DNA from 3 places in the Nonomuraea sp. NPDC050310 genome. Region 2 is predicted to be linked to each of the others. Evidence: riboswitches for the same ligand, from Rfam matches in the RefSeq annotation. Region 2 holds a riboswitch; each other region holds the start of a gene.
What was found. A riboswitch is a leader RNA that binds a small molecule or an ion and turns the genes downstream of it on or off. The one in region 2 is predicted to bind cyclic di-AMP.
Positions count from the first base shown of each region.

Region 1: linked by a shared signal. The riboswitch ahead of AB0I67_RS21850 (C40 family peptidase) and the one ahead of AB0I67_RS32045 (CHAP domain-containing protein) in region 2 are both predicted to bind cyclic di-AMP.
Region 3: linked by a shared signal. The riboswitch ahead of AB0I67_RS40385 (C40 family peptidase) and the one ahead of AB0I67_RS32045 (CHAP domain-containing protein) in region 2 are both predicted to bind cyclic di-AMP.

Region 1 covers NZ_JBFAKP010000009.1:4,916-12,205, forward strand. The annotation lists gene AB0I67_RS21830 (RNA polymerase subunit sigma-70) at 1-835, shown strand, start outside; gene AB0I67_RS21835 (dihydrofolate reductase family protein) at 890-1,531, shown strand; gene AB0I67_RS21840 (branched-chain amino acid aminotransferase) at 1,534-2,619, opposite strand; gene AB0I67_RS21845 (3-isopropylmalate dehydrogenase) at 2,765-3,814, opposite strand; cyclic di-AMP (ydaO/yuaA leader) riboswitch at 3,915-4,053, shown strand; gene AB0I67_RS21850 (C40 family peptidase) at 4,198-4,656, shown strand; gene AB0I67_RS21855 (ROK family transcriptional regulator) at 4,640-5,794, opposite strand; gene AB0I67_RS21860 (substrate-binding domain-containing protein) at 5,860-6,942, shown strand; gene AB0I67_RS21865 (ATP-binding cassette domain-containing protein) at 6,939-7,290, shown strand, end outside.
Region 2 covers NZ_JBFAKP010000018.1:113,498-120,787, reverse strand. The annotation lists gene AB0I67_RS32065 (GH1 family beta-glucosidase) at 1-371, opposite strand, end outside; gene AB0I67_RS32060 (carbohydrate ABC transporter permease) at 368-1,198, opposite strand; gene AB0I67_RS32055 (sugar ABC transporter permease) at 1,195-2,157, opposite strand; gene AB0I67_RS32050 (ABC transporter substrate-binding protein) at 2,266-3,600, opposite strand; gene AB0I67_RS32045 (CHAP domain-containing protein) at 3,937-4,653, opposite strand; cyclic di-AMP (ydaO/yuaA leader) riboswitch at 4,665-4,818, opposite strand; gene AB0I67_RS32040 (aldo/keto reductase) at 5,122-5,937, opposite strand; gene AB0I67_RS32035 (hypothetical protein) at 6,102-7,031, shown strand; gene AB0I67_RS32030 (DUF6716 putative glycosyltransferase) at 7,028-7,290, shown strand, end outside.
Region 3 covers NZ_JBFAKP010000033.1:55,900-63,189, reverse strand. The annotation lists gene AB0I67_RS40400 (glycosyltransferase) at 1-774, opposite strand, end outside; gene AB0I67_RS40395 (M48 family metallopeptidase) at 771-2,042, opposite strand; gene AB0I67_RS40390 (hypothetical protein) at 2,077-2,853, opposite strand; gene AB0I67_RS40385 (C40 family peptidase) at 2,957-3,517, opposite strand; cyclic di-AMP (ydaO/yuaA leader) riboswitch at 3,567-3,711, opposite strand; gene AB0I67_RS40380 (alpha-amylase family glycosyl hydrolase) at 3,954-5,456, opposite strand; gene AB0I67_RS40375 (NlpC/P60 family protein) at 5,494-6,468, opposite strand; gene AB0I67_RS40370 (NYN domain-containing protein) at 6,561-7,290, opposite strand, start outside.

The DNA of each region.
Region 1 (7,290 bases), on a different contig from region 2:
GTGGCGCGGGCTGGCCGGGTTCGAGGGGCGCAGTTCGGTTCGCACGTGGCTCTACCGGATCGCCACCCACGCCTGCCTGCGCCTGGCGTCGAAGCGGCCCCGGCGGCTGCTGTCCCCCGACCACGGCCCGCCGCGCCGCGACGTGCACGACCTGGGCGAGGTCGTGCCGGGGCCGGTGTGGCTGGAGCCGTGGCCGGACCCGGCGGCCGGGCCGGAGGAGAGCTACCTGCTGCGGGAGGGGGTCGAGCTGGCCTTCGTGGCGGCGTTGCAGCACCTGCCGCCGTTCCAGCGGGCGGTGCTGGTCCTGCGTGAGGTGCTGGAGTATCCGGCGGCCGAGGTGGCGGGGTTGCTCGGGAGCACGACGGCGGCGGTGAACAGTTCGCTCCAGCGGGCCAGGAGGAGCGTCGGGGAGCGGGTGCCGGAGCGGGGCGAGGTGGAGGTGCCCGGCCAGGGTGAGGTGCTGAAGGCTTTCATCCGGGCTTGGGAGCGCGGGGATGTGGACGGGCTGGTGGAGTTGCTGACCGACGATGTGCGGTTCATCATGCCGCCGTTGCCCGCCTGGTTCGAGGGGCGGGAGACGGTGGGGCGGTTCCTGGCCGAGCGGGTGTTCGCGAGCCGGTGGCGGGTGGTGCCGGTTTCCGTCAACGGCGGGTGGGGGATGGCGTTCTACCAGGAGGGGGAGGTGGCTGCGGTCGGTGTGTTGCGGGTTCGTTCAGGGTCATCGGCCGCCGCACGGGTTCCCGCCGCATCGGTCGGGGAGATCGTCACCTGGCTGGATCCTCGGGTGCTCGGCAGCTTTCCCGTGCCGCGAAAGTTTTCCGCGTCCGAGCGATGAGTCAGGCGCCTCCGGTGTCTCTGCCCGGGCAGGACCACCTGGAGAGGAATCACCATGCGCAAGCTGATCGTCGTCGCCATCGTCTCTTTGGACGGCCGGATGGAGGGCCCCGGCCGTGACGTCCTGGCGATGCCCATGGACCACGCCTTCGACTCCCACAACCTGGAGCGCCTGCGCGGCACGGACGTGCTGCTGTTCGGGCGTGAGACCTTCGAGGGCTTCGTGGGCTTCTGGCCGGCGATGACCGACCCGGCGCACGCCGCCGAGGTGCTGCCCGGTGAGCCGGAGCAGCAGCGGGTCCACGTCGAGATCGCCCGGATCAACGCCGGCGTCCGCAAGATCGTGTTCTCCGACAGCCTGCGCCCGGAGGAGACCGAGCCCTGGCGGTCGAGCACGCAGGTCGTGGCGCGGAAGGCGGCACACGGGACGGTCGCCGAGCTGAAGCGGGAGGGCGGCGGCGACATCACCGTGTTCGGCAGCTTCACCGTCTGGAACGACCTGCTCGAAGCGGGCCTGGTCGACGAGGTGCATGTGATGGTGGGGCCGGTCCTGCTGGGCGCCGGGACGCCCGCCTTCCAGGTCTCGGAGACCGTACGGCTGCGCCTGCTCGGCGTCCGGACCTGGGCCGACTCGGGGAACGTGGTGCTGCGGTACGCGACGGAGCCCCCGGTGGAGCCCCGCCGTACCGGTCAGTGAGCTCAAGCGATCTTGTGGATCCAGCTGTGGTGGTCGGGACGCGTGCCGTACTGGATGCCCAGCAGCTCCTCACGCACCCGCATGGTCACCTCGCCGGGGGTGCCGTCACCCACGACCCAAGCCCGGTCGGCGCCCTTGACGGTGCCGACCGGGGTGACCACGGCGGCGGTGCCGCAGGCGAAGACCTCGGTCAGCTCGCCCGACTCGCACCCGGCCTGCCACTCCTCGATCGACAGCCGGCCTTCCTCGGCCTCCAGGCCCAGCTCGGCGGCGAGGTTCAAGATGGAGTCACGGGTGATGCCCGGCAGCAGCGTGCCGGTCAACGACGGGGTCATCAGCTTGTTCCCGAAGACGAAGAACAGGTTCATGCCCCCCATCTCCTCGACATAGCGGTGCTCGTTGGAGTCGAGCCACACCACCTGGTCGCAGCCCTGCTCGACGGCCTGGCGCTGGGCGACGAAGGCCGCCGCGTAGTTGCCGCCGCACTTGGCCGCGCCGGTGCCGCCGGGCGCCGCGCGGGTGTACTCGGTGGACAGCCAGACCGAGACCGGCTTGATGCCGCCGGCGAAGTAGGAGGCGGCCGGTGAGGCGATGACCATGAAGCGGTACTGCTTGGACGGGTAGTTCACGCCCAGCCCGACCTGGGTGGCGATGATGAAGGGCCGCAGGTAGAGCGAGTGGCCCTCGGTGGTCGGCACCCAGTCGCGGTCGGTCTGGACGAGCAGTTCGAGCGCCTCGACGAAGGTCTCCTCGGGCACCTCGGGCATGGCCATGCGGGCGCAGGACTTGTTGAAGCGCGCCGCGTTGGCGTACGGGCGGAAGGCCACGATGGAGCCGTTGCTCTGGCGGTAGGCCTTGAGCCCCTCGAAGAGCTCCTGCGCGTAGTGGAAGACCGAGGTCGCCGGGTCGAGCGTCAACGGCCCGTACGGCTCGAGCCGCGCGTTGTGCCAGCCGAGCTCCTCAGTGAAGTCGATCGAGATCATGTGGTCGGTGAAGTGCTGACCGAAGCCGGGCGCCGCGAGTATCTGGTCGCGCTCGGCCGCGGTGCGCGCGCGGTCGGAGAGTTGCACGTCGAAGCTGAGCGTCATGGCGGAGTCCTTCTTTCGCGAGGCGGGCTTATGTCCAGTATCTGGGATGTAGCGGCATCTATACCAAAAACGCCTGGTGGCTGCGGCCACCAGGCGTTCGTAGGGCAGGCAGGCCGGAGCGCGAAGGGCGCCCGGCCGGGTACGGCTAGGCGCCGCCGGCTACTCGTGCGGTGATGTCGTCACCGATCTCCTGGGTGCCGCGCACCCGGCCGCCGCTCCGCTCGAGGATGTCGGCGGCGACGGCCTGCTCGACGCGCTCGGCCTCGGCGGTCAGCCCGAGGTGCTCGAGGAGCATGGCGATGGAGAGGATGGTCGCGGTCGGGTCGGCCTTGCCCTGGCCGGCGATGTCGGGCGCGCTGCCGTGGACGGGCTCGAACATGCTCGGCGCGGTGCGGTCGGGGTTGACGTTGCCGCTGGCGGCCAGGCCGATGCCACCGGCGATGGCGGCGCCGATGTCGGTGATGATGTCGCCGAAGAGGTTGTCGGTGACGATCACGTCGAAGCGGCCGGGGTCGGTGACGAAGAACATCGAGGCGGCGTCGATGTGCTGGTAGTCGGTGGTGACCTCGGGGAAGTCGGCGGCGACCCGCTTGACGGTGCGGGCCCACAGGTCGCCGGCGAAGGTGAGGACGTTGGTCTTGTGGACCAGGGTGAGCTTCTTGCGGGGCCGCTCGGCGGCCTTGGCGAAGGCGTAGCGGACCACGCGCTCCACGCCGAAGGCGGTGTTGAGCGACTCCTGGGTGGCGATCTCGTGCGGGGTGCCCTTGCGCAGCACGCCGCCGGCGCCCGCGTAGAGGCTCTCGGTGCCCTCACGGACGACCACCATGTCGATGTCCTCCGGCGCGACGCCGGCCAGCGGCGTCTCGACGCCCGGGAACAGCTTCACGGGCCGGAGGTTGACGTAGTGGTCGAGCTCGAAGCGGAGCTTGAGCAGCAGGTCGCGCTCCAGGACGCCCGGCGGCACGCTGGGGTCGCCGACCGCGCCGAGCAGGATCGCGTCGTAGCCGCGCAGCTCGTCGAGGGTGGCGTCGGGCAGCACTTCGCCGGTGCGGTGGTAGCGAGCGGCACCCAGGTCGTAGTGGGTGGTCTCGATCTTGACACCGGTCGCGTTGAGGACCTTCAGTCCTTCGGCGACGACTTCGGTGCCGATCCCGTCTCCGGGGATCACGGCCAGACGAATGTTGCGCGACTCCATGAGAACGTACCCTACCCCCCTGTCTCGCCCTGCGAACAACCTATCTCAAAAGGCGGACACTACTTTTTGTCCGATTTGCGACCTTTTGACCCTTTCGTTAGAGTCCCACGAGCCTAATCCGTCACGTCCGTGACAGAGCCGGGGACCCACCTTTCTTCATGGGGCGAATCCCTTCGTGTAGGGCCGACTTCCAGGCCCGAGCCCGTCAGCTAACCCGGTCGGCCGCGTGGAAGGACCCTCCCCTGTCTCGCCTCGTTCTCGCCGCCCTCGCCTTCCCGCTGGCGCTCGCCGCCACCCCGGCCCCGGCCCACGCCTCGGCCGGCGCGGGCAGCACGCCGGAGAAGGCCGCCAGCATCACACTGGACGCCGCCCAGGTCAAGGAGGTGCGCGACCGGGCCGTCAAGCCGCCCGCCTGGAAGAAGGCCCTCGCCTACGCCATGTCCAAGCGGGGCGTGCCGTACGTCTGGGGCGGGACCTCCGACCGCGGCTACGACTGCTCCGGACTCATGCTCCGCGCCTACGAGAGCGCGGGCATCGAGCTGCCCCGCACCGCGGCCCAGCAGTACTCCGCCTTCGGCAGGAAGATCTCCTGGAAGGAGCTCAAGCCGGGCGACATGGTCTTCTTCTCCGGCCTCGGGCACGTGGGCATGATCAGCCGCCCCGGGTACATGGTGCACGCCCCGCACTCCGGTGACGTGGTCAAGGAGGAGCGGCTCAGCGGCTGGCGGCGCGGCGCCTTCGTCGGCGCGGTCCGGCCCGACCCCAAGGGCGTCGCGCTCTGGGCGGCCCTGCTGAAGCAGAAGGCCAAGCCCGCCGAGACGATGCCTACCGCGAGCCTCTGAGCTCGAAGATCAGCTCCCAGGCCCGGGCCTTGGCGTGGGCGACCGCGCCCAGCAGCACCCCGCTGTCGCCCAGCGCGCTGGCCACCACCTGGGGCCGCAGCGGCCCCAGCTCGGCGATCCGCCGCTGGATGGAGCGCCCGAGCAGGTCAAGGTTGTGCCCGACGCCGCCGGTGAGCACGATCACCTCCGGGTCGAGCACGGCCGCCACCGCGACCAGCAGCCCGCCGATCCGCCGGCCCTCGCCGTCGACCACCGACAACGCGACCGGGTCGCCCCCTGCCGCGGCGGCGAAGACCTCGCGGGCGCTGTCCAGCAGCAGCCCGGCGGCCTGGGCGGCGCGCACCACGCCGGGCGCGGCGGCGACCGTCTCGGTGGCGCCGCGCTCCAGGGTCTCGTCGCCCTCGGGCGCCTCGGCGGCCGGCAGGTAGGACACCTCGCCGGCCGCTCCGCGGGCGCCGACGTAGAGCTCGCCGTTGATGACGATGCCCATCCCGACGCCGGTGCCGACCGAGACCAGCGCGAAGTTGACCTTGCCGCGGCCCTCGCCGTACGCCATCTCGCCGACCGCGGCGAGGTTGATGTCGTTCTCGATGACCAGCTCGACGCCGAGCGCGGCGGCCAGCCGTTCGCCCAGGTCAGGACCGGGCAGGTTGGGGGCGAGGGAGAGCAGCCCGGCCGCGGGGTCGTAGACGCCCGGCGCCCCGACCACTGCGCAGGCGATCGAGGACCACTCGACCCCGGCCTCGGCGGCGGCCTGCCGGGTCAGCTCGGCCACGCAGGCGGCCAGCTCGGCGGAGGTGCGGGCGGTGTTGCGTGCGTCGGTCCGCCCGACGAAGGCGGCCCGCAGGTCGGCGACGGCCACCCGGATCCAGTCGCGGCCGATGTCGATGCCCGCCACGTGCCGGGCGGCGGCGTTGAGGTCGTACAGCGAGCTGACCGGCCCGGGCCGGCCCAGGACCTCGCCCACCAGGTGCACGAGGCCGTCCTCCTCCAGCCCGGCCAGCACGGCGGAGACGGTCGGTTTGGACAGGCCGGTCGCCTTCGCCAGGTCCGCGCGCGCGGCGGGACCGTGGGCGGCCAGCCGATCGAGGAGCTGCCGCTCGTTCAGCACGCGGAGCAGCCGCGGATTCCCCAGCACAGCGGAAGTCTAGCCAACGCGTTGATAGTAAATTACCTTTCTTACCAAATAGGAGAGGAGGGGCGATGCACCGCACAGCCGCCCTGGGAGCACTCTGCTTAGCCGCCGCCCTGCTGACCGCCTGCGGGTCCGGTACGGCAGGCCAGAACAGCGAGGCCGGCAAGACCAGCAAGATCGCGCTGTTCCTGCCGGAGTCCAAGACCACCCGCTACGAAGCCTTCGACCGCCCGCTGTTCGAGGCCAAGGTCAAGCAGCTCTGCCCCGACTGCGAGCTCCTGTACGGCAACGCCGACCAGGACGCCGCCAAGCAGCAACAGCAGGTCGAAGCCGCCCTGGCGCAGGGCGCGAACGTGATCGTCCTGGACGCCGTGGACGCCGGCGCGGTCGCGCCCCTGGTCAACCAGGCCAAGCAGCGCAAGGTCCCGGTGATCGCCTACGACCGGCTGATCTCCGGCATCGACTACGCCTACTACGTCTCCTTCAACAACGTCCGTGTCGGCGAGATGCAGGGCCGGGCGCTGCTGGAGGCGATGACCGCCAAGGGCGTGGCCGGCCAGGGCGAGATCGTGATGATCCACGGCTCCCCCACCGACCCCAGCTCGGCCGACTACAAGAAGGGCGCCAAGAGCGTCCTGGAGGGCAAGGTCAAGGTCGGGCGGGAGTTCGACACCCCCGACTGGAGCCCCGACAAGGCGCAGCAGCAGATGGAGCAGGCCATCACCGCCCTGGGCAAGGACCGGATCGTCGGCGTGCTGAGCGCCAACGACGGCATGGCGGGCGGCGCCATCGCGGCCATGAAGCGCGCCGGGTACCAGACCCTGCCGCCGATCACCGGACAGGACGCCGAGCTCGCCGCCGTGCAGCGCATCCTCACCGGCGAGCAGTACATGACCATCTACCTGGACATCCGGGCGGAGGCGGAGAAGTCGGCGGAGCTGGCCGTGGCCCTGGCCAAGGGCACCCCGGTCCAGGCCCCGGCCAAGGTGCACAACGGGACCGCCGACATCCCGGCCTTCCTGCTCGACCCCATCGCGGTCACCGCGGACAAGGTCAAGGACACGATCGTCAAGGACGGGTTCTACACCGTCGAGCAGATCTGCACGGCCGAGGTCAAGGCCGCCTGCGCGAAGGCGGGCCTGCAGCAGTGATCTCCGCCACCGGGATCACCAAGCGCTACGGCGCGGTCCAGGCGCTCTCGGGGGCGAGCCTGGACCTGCGCCCCGGCGAGGTCGTCGCGCTCGTCGGCGACAACGGCGCGGGCAAGTCCACCCTGGTCAAGGTCGTCTCCGGCGTGATCACGCCGGACGGCGGCACGATCTCCGTGGACGGCTCGCCGGCCCGCATCGCCGGCCCGCACGACGCCCGCGCCCTCGGCATCGCCACGGTCTACCAGGACCTCGCCCTCTGCGAGAACCTCGACGTGGTCGCCAACCTCTTCCTCGGCACCGAGCCGAACCGCTTCGGGCTGCTCCGCGGCATCGCGATGGAGCGCCGGG
Region 2 (7,290 bases):
GCCTGGGGCAGGTCCCAGTGGTAGAGGGTGAGCCAGGGCTGGATGCCGTGCTCCAGCAGGTCGTCGGTGAGCCTGCGGTAGAAGTCGAGGCCCTTGGCGTTGATCCGCCCGGCGCCGTCGGGCTGCACGCGCGGCCAGGACACGGAGAAGCGGTAGGCCTTCAGGCCCAGCTCCGCCATGATCTGGACGTCCTCGCGGTAGCGGTTGTAGTGGTCGATCGCGACCTGCGCGTGGTCGCCGGCGACCACGCGGCCCGGCTGGGCGGTGAAGGTGTCCCAGATGGAGACGCCGCGACCGTCGGCCGTGGTCGAACCCTCGATCTGGTAGGCGGAGGTGGCGGCGCCCCAGACGAAGTTGGCCGGAAATTTCATGCCTTGACAGCACCTTCCATGATTCCGCCGACAATCTGGCGGCCAAACGCGACGAAAACCACGATGAGCGGAATGATAGACAGCGCGGTCCCCGCGAAGATCAATGTGTAGTTCGTGGCGAAACGCATGTTGAGCTGGGTGATGGCGATCTGCACCGTCGGGTTCTCCCCGGTCAGCACGATCAGGGGCCACATGAAGTCGTTCCACATGAGCATGAAGGTGTTGATCCCGAGCACGGCCATGCCCGGCCGTACCGCCGGGAGCACCACGCTCCACCACACCCGCAGCGTGGAGGCCCCGTCCACGCGCGCCGCCTCCACCAGCTCGTTCGGCACCGCCTGGGTGGTGTACTGCGTCATCAGGAAGACGCCGAAACCGTTGAGCAGGTAGGGCAGGATGACCGCCTGCAGCGTGCCGGTCCACTCCAGGCTGACCATCAGCCGGTAGAGCGGCACCACGCCCATCTGCTGCAGCGGCACCATCATGGTCAGCAGCACCGCCATCAGCAGGATCTTGCTGCCCTTGAAGCGCAGCCGCGCGAAGGCGAAGCCGGCCAGGGTCGAGATCAGCACGACCGAGACGGTCACCGTCGTGGCCACGATCATCGAGTTGAGCAGGCCGGTCAGGAACTTGGCGTCCTCGTGCTGGAGCACCGCCATGATGTTCTCGCCCAGGTTGCCGCCGGGCAGCAGCGGCGGAGGCACGGCCACCGCCTCGGAGTTGGAGCGCGAGGCGATGACGAGCATCCAGTACAGCGGGAAGACGGAGAGGATCACCGTGAAGGCCAGCATGACCCGCGTCATGACGGCCGGCTTCCAGTTCGTCACCTGATCCTCCTCACGAGCACGAAGTTGATCGCCGCGCCGACCAGGATCAGCAGGAACAACATCCACGCCGCGGCGGCGGCGTAGCCGTAGTCGAACTCGCGGAAGCCCTGCTTGACGATGAACATCGCCACCGTCTGGAACTGGCCCTGCGAGCCGCCGTCCACGTTGCCGTTGTAGAACGTCGTCGGCTCGGCGAACAGGGTCAGGCCGCCGATCGTGGAGTTCAGCACGACGAAGATCATCGTGGGCTTGAGCATCGGCAGCGTGATCTGCCAGAACTGCCGGCGGCGCGAGGCGCCGTCGATCGCGGCCGCCTCGTACAGGTCCTTCGGGATGGTCTGCATCCCGGCCAGGAAGATGATCGCGTTGTAGCCGGTCCAGCGCCAGTCCACCATCAGCGCGATGGCGATCCAGCTCGGCAGCCGCTCGGCCCGCCAGTTGATCGGCTCGACGCCGACCAGGCCGAGCAGCCAGTTGGCCAGGCCCCAGTCGCGCGCGAAGAGCTGGCTGAACACGATCGCCACCGCCACCACCGAGGTGACCAGCGGGAACAGCACGCTCATCCGGATCGCCAGCCGGAAACGCAGCCGCTTGTTCAGCGCGTTGGCCAGCATCAGCGCGATCAGCATCTGCGGCACGGTGGCCAGGAAGAAGATGCCCGTCGTGTTGGTGACGGCGTTCCAGAAGTCCTCGTCGGCCAGCAGCTTGGCGTAGTTGTCCAGGCCCGCCCACTCCGTGGTGCCGGCCAGGTCGTAGTCGTAGAGCGAGTACCAGAGCGTGAAGACCAGCGGGAACAGCCCGAAGGCGGCGAACAGCAGGAAGTAGGGGGAGACCAGCAGGTACGGCACGGCCTTGAGGTCGAAGGCGGACCAGCCCCGCCGGCCGGTGGAGGGCGTTCTGCGGCGCGAACCGCGGGGAGGCCGGTGGGCCGCGGGCGGCGGCGCCACGTTGAGGCTCATGGGAGACCTTTCCAGACGGGTCGGGAACGATCCGGTACGGCGGGGCGGCCGGGCCCCCGCTCGGCGAGTCGGCGGGCCGCGCCGCCGTACCGGAGTCCGGGATCTAGGTCAGCCCGCGGCCTTCACCGCGTCGTCCACCAGCTGCTGCCAGGCCTTGTCGTGCGGCACGGAGCCGTCGTCCATGCCCTGGATGACCGACTCGATGGCGTTCTTGACCTGGGCGTGCTTGACGCCGAGGAAGACCGGCTGGAGCGAGGCGGCGGACTTGGCGAAGATCTCGCCGGAGGGCGCGTTGTCGAAGAACTCGCTCTTGGCGCCCTGCACCTTCGGGTCGGCCTGGGCCTTGGTGTTGCTCGGCATGTTGCCGAACTCGGCGAACACGTCGGCCTGGACGGCGGCGCTGGTCAGGTAGTCGGCGACCTGCGCGGCCTCCTTCGGGTGCTTGCTCTGCTTGGGCACCGCGAGCCAGGAGCCGCCCCAGTTGCCGCCGCCGCCCGGGACCGCGGCGACGTCCCACTTGCCCTTGCCGGCGTCACCGGCGTTGCCCTGGACCACGCCGAGCATCCAGGAGGGGCAGCCGAGGGTGGCGAAGGAGCCCTTCTGGGTGCCGGTCGCCCACTCGTCGGTGAAGTTGCGCAGCTTGGCGGTCAGGCCCCCCTGGCTCATCTTCTGGGCGAAGTCGAACGCCGTCCTGACCGCCGGGTTCTTGTCGACGATCAGGTTGTTGTCCTTGTCGAAGTAGGTGACGTTGCCGTTCTTGGCCGCCTCCTGGTAGAGCAGCACCTGGTAGAGGGTGTTGGTGCCGTCGGTGAACTTCGTGTCGGGCACCTTGGCCTGGAACTGCTGGCCCACCTTCATGAACTCGTCCCAGGTCGGCCACAGGGCGCTGACCTCGTCGCGCTCGGAGGGCAGGCCGGCCTTCTTGAACAGGTCCTTGCGGTAGCACAGGCTCATGCCGCCGATGTCGGTGCCGAGGGCGAAGACCTTGCCGTCGCCGGCGACGCCGTTCTCCCACTTCCAGGCGGGGAAGTCGGCCTGGCGCTTGTCGAGCCCGAACTCCTTCAGGTCGGCCCACCAGGCGCTGTTGGCCTTCGCCAGGCCCATGCCGCCCTCGTCGATGCCCACCACGTCGCCCGCGCCGCTGCCGGCCTGCAGCCACTGGATCATCTGGGGCCAGTACTGCTGCTCGAACTGGTCGGTGAGGTTCTCGTGCTTGATCTGGATGTCCTTGTGCTCGGCGTTCCACTTCTCGACCGCGGTCTTGTAGCCGAAGTTGGCGCCGCCGCCGAAGGTCTGCACGCGGATGGTGATCGGCTCGGCCTGCGCGGCGGGGGAGCCGGCGCCGCCGGTGGCCGCGGGGGTGGTGGTGCCGTTCGAGCCGCAGGAGACCAGCGCCATGGCGGCCAGGGCCGCGACCGCGCCGCGGCGCTTGCTGATGGTCATGAGGTCCTCTTTCGTGTGCGCCCGTGGGGGATTCGGGGGTGAGGCTTGGGAGCGCTCCCATGAAGAGTGGCCATGGTGGGCTCGCTCGTCAACGGGCTGAAACACAACCGTGACCGAGAGAGCGTTTTCTGGTTTCTTAAACGGATATGTCGGCATGAAGGGGACGGAGAGGATGGTGGGAGCGCTCCCATCCTGGGTGTCGCGAAACACGCAAGAAACGCCCGCCCCTGGGGAGGGGCGGGCGTCTCTTGGGGAGGGGGTGCCCCTGGGAGGGGCGGGCGCTTCTGCGGTGGTCACCGGGAAGTGGAGGCGGCCCGGGGGACGGGCCGCGAGCTCCTACTTGCCGTACTCGGGGTAGCCGTAGCCGACGACCTGGGACTTCGGCCGGACACGCTGCTCGACCTTGCCGTTGCCGGTGTTGCCCTCGATCGTGGTGATCGTGCCGTTGCCGTTGTCCTTCTCGACGAAGCCCACGTGGGCGATGCCGTCCAGGCTCTTGCTGCCGGACCAGGAGAAGAAGACGACCGCGCCGGGCTTGGGCGTGGTGCCCCAGCGGTTGTTGTTCTTGAACCACTTGGCGTGGGTCACGGTGTAGGCGTCCCAGCCAACGGAGCTGCGGGCGCCGGTGTGCTCGCCGACCCAGGACACGAACATCGAGCACCAGGCGGCGTTCAGGTAGGCCTTGGTGGAGCCGCCGTCACGCTTGATGGTCTCCTGGGCGCGCTTGGAGGCGGCGTACCAGTTCTGGAACTTGGTGCCTCCGCCACTGGAGTTCTCGCTCACGCCGATCTGCTGACGGGCGAGGCCGAGGACCTTGGTGAGGGACGGCTTGGCCGGCATGGCGGCCTTGGGTGCCGCGGCGGGCGCGGCGGGTGCTTCCTTGGGGGCGTTGAAGGCGAGTGCGGCGACCTCGGGGACGCCGCCGATCTCGGGCTTGACGGTGTCAGCGTGTGCGACGTGGGCGCCGAATCCGGTGGCCGCGAAAAGGGCGGCGCCGAGACCGGCGGAGACGAGCTGGGCCTTGGAAGGACGCACGCGACGGTGTTTTGCCATGAGGGAAAGGACACTCCTTGCTTCATGCCGCTTACCGGGTTAGCTGACGGGTTCGGACGTGAAGCTGCCCTACGGCGCGCCCCTGGCGGGGTCGGCGCCGATTCACCCCAGTGAGACTTTTGGGTCCCCGGTTCCGCGCGGTGGCGGATTCAGCGGTCACAGGCGGGGGCCTGTGAGAGGTGGTCGGTCAAGGCAAGGAACGGATGGCCGTTCGTTTGCCGGGAGTGACCAAAAGGTAATACACGCGGCAAGGAGATTACAAATCTGTAAATGTCCGGGCAGTAAAATCGGCTGTAGATCAATAGCCGCCGATCTACGGAAAACCCCTGTGGGCAGGGCGATCGGGGAATCGGCCGGTTCGCCGGACCCCCATGAGTAGATCTTTTTCGGACCCTCCGCCAGCCCCTGACTTTACCTTTGCCGACGGCGTTCCCCCGGCCCGGGACCGGGGGAACGCAACGGCCGGGATCAGCCGAATTCGGCCGGGTCGGGACCCAGGCGCTTGCCGTTGTTCAGCGCGCCGATCGCGGCCATGTCCTCGGCGTCCAGGATGAAGTCGAAGACGTCGATGTTCTCCTTGATCCGCGACGGGGTGACCGACTTGGGGATCACCACGTTGCCGAGCTGGATGTGCCAGCGCAGCACGATCTGGGCGGGCGTGCGCCCGTGCTTCTCGCCCAGCGTGGCCAGCGCCCGCTCCTCCAGCAGCCCCCGGCCCTGGCCGAGCGGGCTCCACGCCTCGGTCAGGATGCCGTTGGCCTCGTGGAAGGCGCGCAGCTCGGTCTGCGGCAGGTTGGGGTGCAGCTCGATCTGGTTGATCGAGGGCACGATCTGCGTCTCGTCCATCAGCCGCTGGAGGTTCTTGACGGTGAAGTTGGAGACGCCGATGGCGCGCACCCGGCCGTCGTGGTACAGCCGCTCCAGCTCCTTCCACGCCTGGACGTAGAGGTCCTGCTTGGGCGCGGGCCAGTGGATCAGGAACAGGTCGAGCTGGTCGAGGCCGAGCCGCGCCATGCTCTCCTCGAACGCCTCCGCCACCCGGCCGTGGTCGTCGTTCCAGAGCTTGGTGGTGATGAAGAGCTTCTCGCGCGGCAGCCCGGAGTTGCGCACGGCCCGGCCGACGCCCTCCTCGTTGTTGTACAGCCGCGCGGTGTCGATGCTGCGGTAGCCCGCCTCCAGGGCCAGCCCGACCGCCCGCTCGGCGTCCTCGTCGGGCACCTGCCAGACGCCGTAGCCGAGCTGCGGAATCTGGACGCCGTCGGTGTTGAGCAGCAGTGAGTTCATGCATCTCATTGTTCACCCTGCGTTACCGATGGCGTCAGAGGGCCGGGTTAGTGTCGGGCCACGGTCGTCGGCCCGCGGGATCGCCCGTGCGGTTCCGTGAGGAGAGGGAGGCCCATAGCGTGTGGCCGGCCTGGGTGGAATCGCCACTCCAGATGATCTGCGCGGTGGAAGCCCACCACGCCGGCCTGCTCGGGCCCACGACGGTGATCGTGCCGCGGGCGGGCGTGCGCGCCCTGCGCGCCACCCGCGCCGAGCTCGCGCGGCTCGGCCTGCCTCTGGGGGTGGAGGTGGCCGAGCCGCGCGAACGTATGCCCAGCCGCCTGGGGGCGGTGGGCGACGCCTTCTCCGGCCGCGTGCAGGTGCGCTGGCTGACCTCGTGGCGGCCGGTGGTGATCGTGGACGACGGGCTGGCGACCATCCGGCTGCTGGAGCTGCTGGCCGCGGGTCCCGGCCGGCCGCTGGTCCGTGCCCGCGCGACGCCGGGCGTGGCCCGCCGCGCGCTGGGGCTGGCCGCCGGGCTGCGGCTGCACGCGGGGAAGCGCCGGGTGACGGTGTTCACCGCGCTGCCGGTGGAGGAGCGGCTGGCGGAAGCCGTACGAGCCGCGGGGTTCGACGTGATCAGCCACGATTTCGCCTGGCTGCGGGCGCAGCCGCTCGACCGGCCTGGACCGCCGCAGCGCACCGTCGTGCTCGGCACCTCGCTGGTCCGCAACGGCCTGGTCCACCGCGACCGCTACCTCGGCTGGATCACCGCGCTGGCGGCCGACGAGCCCGTCGCCTACTTCCCGCACCGCCGCGAGGACCCGACCGACCTGGCGCTGCTGCGCGAGCGGCCCGGCATCACCGTGCACGAGCCCGGCATGCCCGCCGAGCTCAGCCTGCGCGGCCTGGGCGCCGAGCAGCGCGTGCTCAGCCTGCCCTCCACCGCGATCAGCTCGCTGCGTGTCCTGCTGAGCCCGCGCGGCGTCGCCGTCGAGCCGGTCGAGGTCCCCGACGACTGGTGGACCAGCCGCGCCGCACCCGACCTGCGCGACCATCTCACCCTCTCCGGGGGCCCGGCCTCCGGCCTCTCAGGAAGAGCCGCCCGACCGTGAAGATCCTGGCCGTCGCCGATTCCGACTCCTACCTGAAGTGGGCGGCCTGCCTCCTGGACGATCTGCCCGCCGGCTGCCACGCCGAGCTCGCCGTCGTCCGCACCCCGATCGTGCCCTCCGCCCAGCAGATCGCCGCCGCCGCGGGCGCCCGCCCGCTCGCGGGCGTCCTGTCCGCCCGGGCCCTGCGGCGTACGGCGGAGCGGCTGCGCCCCGACGCCATCGTGGTGGCCTGCACCGGCCCGGTCGTCGACGTGCTGGT
Region 3 (7,290 bases), on a different contig from region 2:
CGGCGTAGGGGGCTGGGTGGGAGTGGGCCAGCCGGTGGAGGTGGTGAGGGACAGGGAGGCGGCCAGGCGTTCCAGACGGCGGCGGTAAGGGCCGCCACCGGCCAAGAGGAGGACGGCGTCGGGCAGAGCGCGAAGGACGTACGGCCAGGCCCGGATGAGCTGGTCCTGGCCCTTGCGCGGGACAAGGCGCGACACGCACACCGCGACGGGCCGGTCGCCGAGGCCCAGGCGGGCGCGGACGGCGGAGGCGGCGGCGGGGGAAGGGCGGAAACGGGCGGGGTCCACCCCGGGGGCCAGGCGGACGAGCTTGGCGGCGGGCACGGCGCGCAGGAGCCGCGCACGGGTGTAGTCGCCCAGGTAGGTGACGACGTCGGCCGAGGCGGCGATCCGGCGCAGCACGGAGCGGAAGCCCGGCACCGCCGCCCAGGACGCCTCGTGCCCGTGGGTGAGCATGACGACCCGCCGCACCCCCGCGGCCCGCAGGCGCGGCGCGAGCAGCCCGAGCGGGGCGGCGGCGCCGAAGACGACGGTGTCCACGCCGTACGCGGCGACCAGGGCGGCGGCCCGGCGGGCGACGGCGGGCGTGGGCAGCATGACGGAGGAGGGGTGCCGGATCACCGGGTACGGCTGGCGCGCGTCGAACTCGGCGCTCCCCCGCCACGAGGAGGCGTACACGACCACCCCGGGCAGGCGCGAGGCCAGACCGTGGACGAACGACTGGATGCCGCCGGGCCGGGGCGGGAAGTCGTTGGTGACGATCAGGACCCTGCTCACGGCTCGGGAAGGCCGTTCTCCAGGGCCCAGGTGCGGGCCATGGCGATGCGCTGGGGGGCGGTCGGGTGGGAGGCGTACAGCAGGTACTCCAGCCAGTCGGGCGAAAGGTCGGAGATGTTGGTGACGGCCAGCCGCTTCTGCATGGCGATGAAGGTGGCCGGGTCGCGGGTGAGGTCGAGGGAGTTGAGGTCGGCCCGGGCCTCGACGTGCCGGCTGACGACGTTCTGGAGCGGGCCGGACAGGACGGTGGCCAGGCTCATCAGTCCCATGACGACGCCGACCGCGCGGGGGTCGGCGATGGACAGGCCGCCGGTGCGCCGCCGTACCAGACCGTAGACCAGGAAGAGCAGGACGGCGCCGAAGGCGGCGCCCAGCCCGCCGATGAGCGTGCCGTTGAGCACGTCGCGGTTCTTGGCGTGGCCGAGTTCGTGCGCGACGATCAGCTCGACCTCGTCGGCGGGCGCCTTGAGCAGCGTGTCGTACACGACGATGCGGCGGGTGGCGCCGAAGCCGGAGACGTAGGCGTTGAGCGCGGTGGTGCGCCGGGAGGCGTCGGCGATGAGCACGTCGTCGACGGGCACGCCGTCGCGCTGGGCCATGGCGAGCAGGTCGGTGCGGAGCTGGCCGGGAGGCATCGAGCGGAAGTCGTTGAAGAGCGGCTCGAAGACGATCGGGTAGACGAAGGAGGCGGCGAGGGTGAAGGCGAAGGCACCGGCGGCGGCCGGGATCCACCAGCGCTTGAGCCGTCGCGCCAGCGCCGCCAGCACGACGATCATCACGCCGAGGATGGCGACGCGGACGGCGATGTTCTTGAGCCGGTCGGCGCTCCACGAGCCCCAGTCCTGCGTGGACAGCCCGAACTCGCGCAGCCGTACCTCGTACCACATCCCCAGCGGCCAGCGCAGCGCCTCGACCAGCAGGGTGAGCACGAGCACGCCCAGCAGCACCCGCAGCCACCACGGCCCGCGCAGCAGGGCCAGGACGCGGGCGCCGAAGGGCGTGGCGATGAGGATCCCGGCGAAGAGCACGGTGAGGCCAAGCGACAGGTAGGCGGGCGCGCTGAGCGCCGAGTCGAACGCCTGGGCGCGGGCGATCTCGGCCGGGGTGAAGTCACGGGCCGGATCGGGCTGCACCCGCAGCGGCAGCGGGTCCCAGGGCGTGGTGAAGGCGACCACGGCCACGATCGCCGCGCCCAGCACGGCCAGCGCGATGCCCGCCTGCCTGCGCAGCAGCCCCGGCCTCGGTGCACCGCGCTCCCCCTCGGCCATCGCCTCTCCCTGAACCTCTCCTTGAACCTCTCCCTCAAGCCCCCGCTCCGTCATCGCCTCTCCCCAGGTGCTTGAGATGGGCGCGCCATCTCGCGGTGAAGTCGCCGAACGGCGTCAGATCAAGCTTGCCCTGCGCGGCGTCCCGGTAGAGCCGCACGAGCCGCGCCTCGCCGTACTCGGCGGCGATGAGCCGGCAGGCGAGCCACGCCTCCTGGTAGGCCTGAGCCTGCCGGGGCGGCCCGAAACCCTCCGGCAGCCGGTACGGCAGGCGTCCCGCCCGGATGTCGGCCAGCAGCTCGGCGGCGGCGGCCTCGACGCTCAGGCCGGAGTCGCGGTAGGCGACGTAGTCGGCGAAGCCCTCGCGCAGCCACGGCGGGACGCGGCCGGTTCCGGCGGCCACGTGGGTGAGCTCGTGGGTGAGGACGACGTCGCGGCCGGTCTCGGTGAGGCGGGTGTAGCCGCCGGGGACGATGATCACCCGGCCCTGGTCGGCCAGGGCGGCGAGGCCGGCGAGGGCTTCGGGCGCGGCGCCGATCAGGCGGGCGGCGCCGGCGTCGGTGGCGGGGACCAGGACCAGGGGCCGGACCCGGGTGGCCAGCGTGCGGTCCACGCGGGTGGCGGCGGTGTCGGCGCGGCGGGCCAGGTCGGGGAGGTCGAGGCCGGCCGGCGTGCCCGGCTCGGCGAGCACGCGGGAGGCGGCGCCGTGGGTGGCGGTGGCCCCGCGGAAGGGGGCCGGCGGGTCGAGGGGGGCGGCCGCGGTGCAGGTGAGCGCGAGCAGCAGTGCGGCTCTGCGGGTCACCCGGGTCGGCATCCTGCCAGGTTAGCGGCACCCGCCCACCCAGCCGGAAAAGCCGGAAAGCAGAGGGGGAAACCGGCGAAGGCCCCGCCCGGAACAGGGCGGGGCCTTCACGAGGTCAGCCGCCGGGGCGGACCGCTCCGGCGAAGGCGCGCTTGCGCCAGCCGCTGAGCTTCTCGACCCGCACGGTCTTGCCGGTGCGAGGCGAGTGGACCATCCGGCCCTTGCCGACGTACATGCCGACGTGCCCGCGCCCGCTGAAGAACATCAGGTCGCCGGGGCGCAGGTTGCGCCACGACACCTTGGTCCTGATGCCCGCGTACTGGCTGTGCGTCACGCGCGGGATCCTGATCCCGGCCTTGCGCCAGGCGTACTGGACGAGGCCGGAGCAGTCGAACGAGCCGGGCCCGGTGGCGCCGAAGCGGTACGGGTCACCGATCTGGGCCTTGGCGACGGCGACGGCCTTGGCGGCCCTCACCTTCTGCCTGGCCGCCTTGGCGGCCCGGGCGGACCGGGCGGCCTTGGCGGGCCAAGCGATCTTCGCAGGCCGCCCGGTGGTCGTGACCACCGTGGCGGTACCGCTCGAAGTGACCGGAGCGGCGGCGGGGGTGTTCGTCACGGCCTGTGCCGGAGTGGCGGTGAGGCCGGTGAGGGCGGTGCCGAACACGACTCCGCCCATGGCAAGGCATGACAAACGGGGGATCTGACGGGTAGACAGGGTGTCTCCTCGGGACTTCCACGAACGCCTACCGGGTTAGCTGACGGATTCGGGCGTGGAAGGTCGCCCTACAGCGCGCTGCGCTGATTCACCCCTGGAACTCTGGGTCCCCGGCTCCGCGCCTCCTGGCTGCGCGGATTCGGCAAGCGGATCTCAATCTGTCCGATCGGCGATCTTGCGGCCGACTCGCGAAATCGCGGCGTCCTGGCTGGAACGCCGCGAGGCCAGAAGGTACCCCGCACGCCAACGGAGGGCAAAGCCACCGTCAAGAGTCAGGATTTCCCCGCGCGATAGTCAGAAGAGCGATCCCTGCTCCATCACCGTTTCGTGATGTCTTTGTGATTCGCGTCACATTGACCTCCTCACAATGCCCGTCAAGTCACATCTGTCACATGCGTCACACCAGTTCGAAGATCGCGTGACCGAAGCCGTCGAGCCGGATCCAGTCCGCCGCCGCGCCGGATACGAGCCGGCCTCGCGAACCCGGCAGTTCGACCGACGCCGGCGCGGCGCCCGGGTTGACGGCGACCACGAACCGCCCGCGCCGGTAGACGAACGGGTAACCGGCGTGCAGCACCTCGACCGGCTCCGCCGTACCGAGATCGGGATGGGCCCGGCGCAGGGCGATCAGCTCGCGGACGGTGTGCAGCAGCGAGCCGGGGTCGGCGCGCTGGTCGGCGACGTTGGGGCGCGCCGGGTCGGGGTCGGCGGGCAGGTAGGTGATCTGCGGGTCGGCCTTGTCCCACTGCATGGGGGTACGGGAGCCGGCGCGGTTGTAGCCGGGCAGGAGCCGGCTGCCCTCGACGTCCGGCAGGCCGGGCACGTACCGCATGCCGATCTCGTCGCCGTAGTAGATCGCCGGCAGGCCCGGCCAGGTCAGCAGGAAGGTGAAGGCGGCCCTGAGCTGCTCGCCCTCGCGCGTACCGCTGGCCAGGCGCGGCCAGTCGTGGTTGCTGGAGGGCAGCGAGATCAGGCCGGAGGCGCCGATGACCTCCATGGCCTCCTGCCACTCGGCCAGGAAGTGCGCGGTCGTGCCGGCCCCGGCCGGGTCGAAGTAGGGCGAGTCGATCTTGTCCCACTCGGTGGTCACCGCGCCGTTGTCCCACAGCGAGCGGAAGGCCAGGCCGGAGAAGTGCAGGAAGAAGTCGGCGTGAAAGCCGCCGGGCACCGAGACCTTGGGATCGCCCCACTCCGACAGCAGCACGGCCTCCGGGAAGGCCTCGTCGAGCCAGCCGCGCAGCTCGCGCCAGAGCTTGGCGGTCTCCACGTGGCCGGGGTCGTCCTTGACCAGCGAGGCGGCCATGTCCACCCGGAAGCCCGACACGCCGCGCTCCAGCCAGTGGGACATGATCTCGCGCAGCGCTCTGCGGTTGACCGTGGGCCCTTCCGCGTCGACCGGCTGGCGCCAGGGCTCGGCCTCGTCCTGACGCGCGTAGCCGAAGTTCAGGGCCGGCTGGAAGGCGAAGAAGTTGGGGCGGTAGGAGCCCGGCCGGCTGCCCGGTGAGGGCACGAAGCCGGGGACCTCACGGTCGGACCAGATGTAGCGGTGGTCGCCGGGGTCGGCGGCGGAGGCCAGGAACCACGGGTGCTGGTCGGAGGTGTGCCCGGCGACCAGGTCGAGCAGGATGCGGATGCCCTTGGCGCGGGCCTTCTCCACCAGGGAGAGCAGGTCCGCCTCAGTGCCGTAGCGGGGGTCGATGCTGAAGTAGTCGCGCACGTCGTAGCCGGCGTCGGCCATCGGCGAGGCGAAGCACGGGCTCAGCCAGAGCGCGTCGACGCCGAGCCAGGACAGGTAGTCCAGGCGCGACTCGATGCCGGCGAGGTCGCCGATGCCGTCGCCGTTGGCGTCGGCGAAGCTCTGGGGGTAGATCTGGTACAGGACGGCGTCACGAAGCCACACGGAAGCGCCCCTTTATAAGGTGATATTTCTCACCACCTTAGGGGCGGACGGCGCCTACCAGCGGTCTGCCGTAGTCGGCGAGATTGACCACCTTGACCACGTCACCGGTCTGCGGCGCGTGCACGATCTTGCCGTCGCCCGCGTACAGGCTCACGTGCCCCAGGCCCTCGCTGAAGACCAGGTCGCCCGGCTGGAGCGCCTTGAGGTCCACCTTGCGGTTGGCGCCCCAGGCCCACTGGTCCCACGTCGTGCGCGGCAGCTCCACGCCGCCCGCCCGCCAGGCGGCCTGGGTCAGCCCGGAGCAGTCGAAGCCGTCCGGCCCCGTGCCTCCGTACCGGTACGGCTTGCCGACCTGGGCGTAGGCGAACGTGAGCGCGGCGGCGGCGTTGCCTCGGGCCGGGCCGTTGTAGACCAGACCCGGGCTGTTGGGGTCACCGGTCTTGTAGGCGCCCAGCCGGACCAGCAGGGCTTTCTGCTTCTTGATCAGCTTGAGGATCTCGGACCGGTCATCGGCGACCTTGTCCCGCTTGGCGTCGGCGTCGCTCAGCGCGCTCTCGGCCTCGTCCCGCTGGGCCTTGAGGCCCTGGTTCTCCTGGAGGAACTGCGCCAGGCGCTGGCCGCGCTCGGCGGCGAGCTGGTCGGCCAGGGCCATGCCGGTGAGCGTGTCGGCCGGGCTGTCGTTGCCGAGGACCACCGTGGCGGCGGTCAGGTCGGTGCCGGTCTGGTAGCTGTCGACCGCCATGGTGACCACCTGCGAGCGCAGCCCGGCGACGGTGGCCAGCTTGGCCTTGTAGCGCTCGTTCAGCTTGCCGTACCGGCTCTTGGCGGCCTTGTAGTCCTCGGTCGCCTTGTTGTAGCGGTCGACGACCTTGTCGGCCTGGTCGTTGAGCTTCGCCAGGCGGGCCTTGGCCTGCCGGACGGTCGGCTTGGGGTCGGCGACCGCCCCGCCGGGATGTACCAGCAACGCTCCGACCGCCAATCCGGCGACCAGCGGTACCCGGCCCAACCTCACAGCGTCGCCTCCCAGTGATCACACCTGGGGCAAATGGTACAGAAGTTGCAGGTGTGAACTGAACGCTTCGGGGAATCCTGCCCCGGCAAACGCTAGGCGCGGCCGAGCCGGCGCAACAGCAGAGCGGACGGAACCGGTCTGGCTCCCATCTTCCGCACCGATTCGGCCACCTCTCGGTCGGAGGAGACCACGGCCACCGCGCGGCCCGGCGGCTCGGCGCGCACGAGCTGCCGGATGAGGTCGTCGGCGATCTCCCCCGGCTGGCTGAACAGCACCCGGACGCCGCGCGGGGCGTTGACCGCGACGTGCGCGTTGAGCTCGGCGCCGTCGAAGACCACGGTGACCTCGATGCGGGTCTGCGCGACCAGCCCGGCCAGGCCGGTCATCAGCCGGGCCCGCTGGTCGGCCAGGGTCAGCGTGCCGTACCCGGTCTTGGTGACGTTGTAGCCGTCGATGATCAGATGGACCTGGGGCAGCGCCACGATCTGGTCGAAGAGCTGCGGGTCGTCGTCGGCCAGCGCCCGCGCCGCGACCTTGGGCGTGCCCGGGGCCAGGCCGGTGACCGAGTCGGCCGGCCGGTGGATGGTGGTCGGCAGCGCCAGCTCGCGGCGCAGCCCGGCCGAGGCGTCCTGCAGCGCGTCAAGCAGCACGCGGATGCGCGCGTCCTCGATGCTGCGGCCCTCGCGGGCGGCGCGGCGGGAGGCTTCGAGCTGCCGTTCGACGTCGTGGAGCCGTTCCTTGAGCCGGCGCAGCTCGGCCTCGCCCGAGCTGCCCGCGCTGGCGGCCAGCGATCGGGCCTCCTGGGCCTCCTGCTCCAGCTCC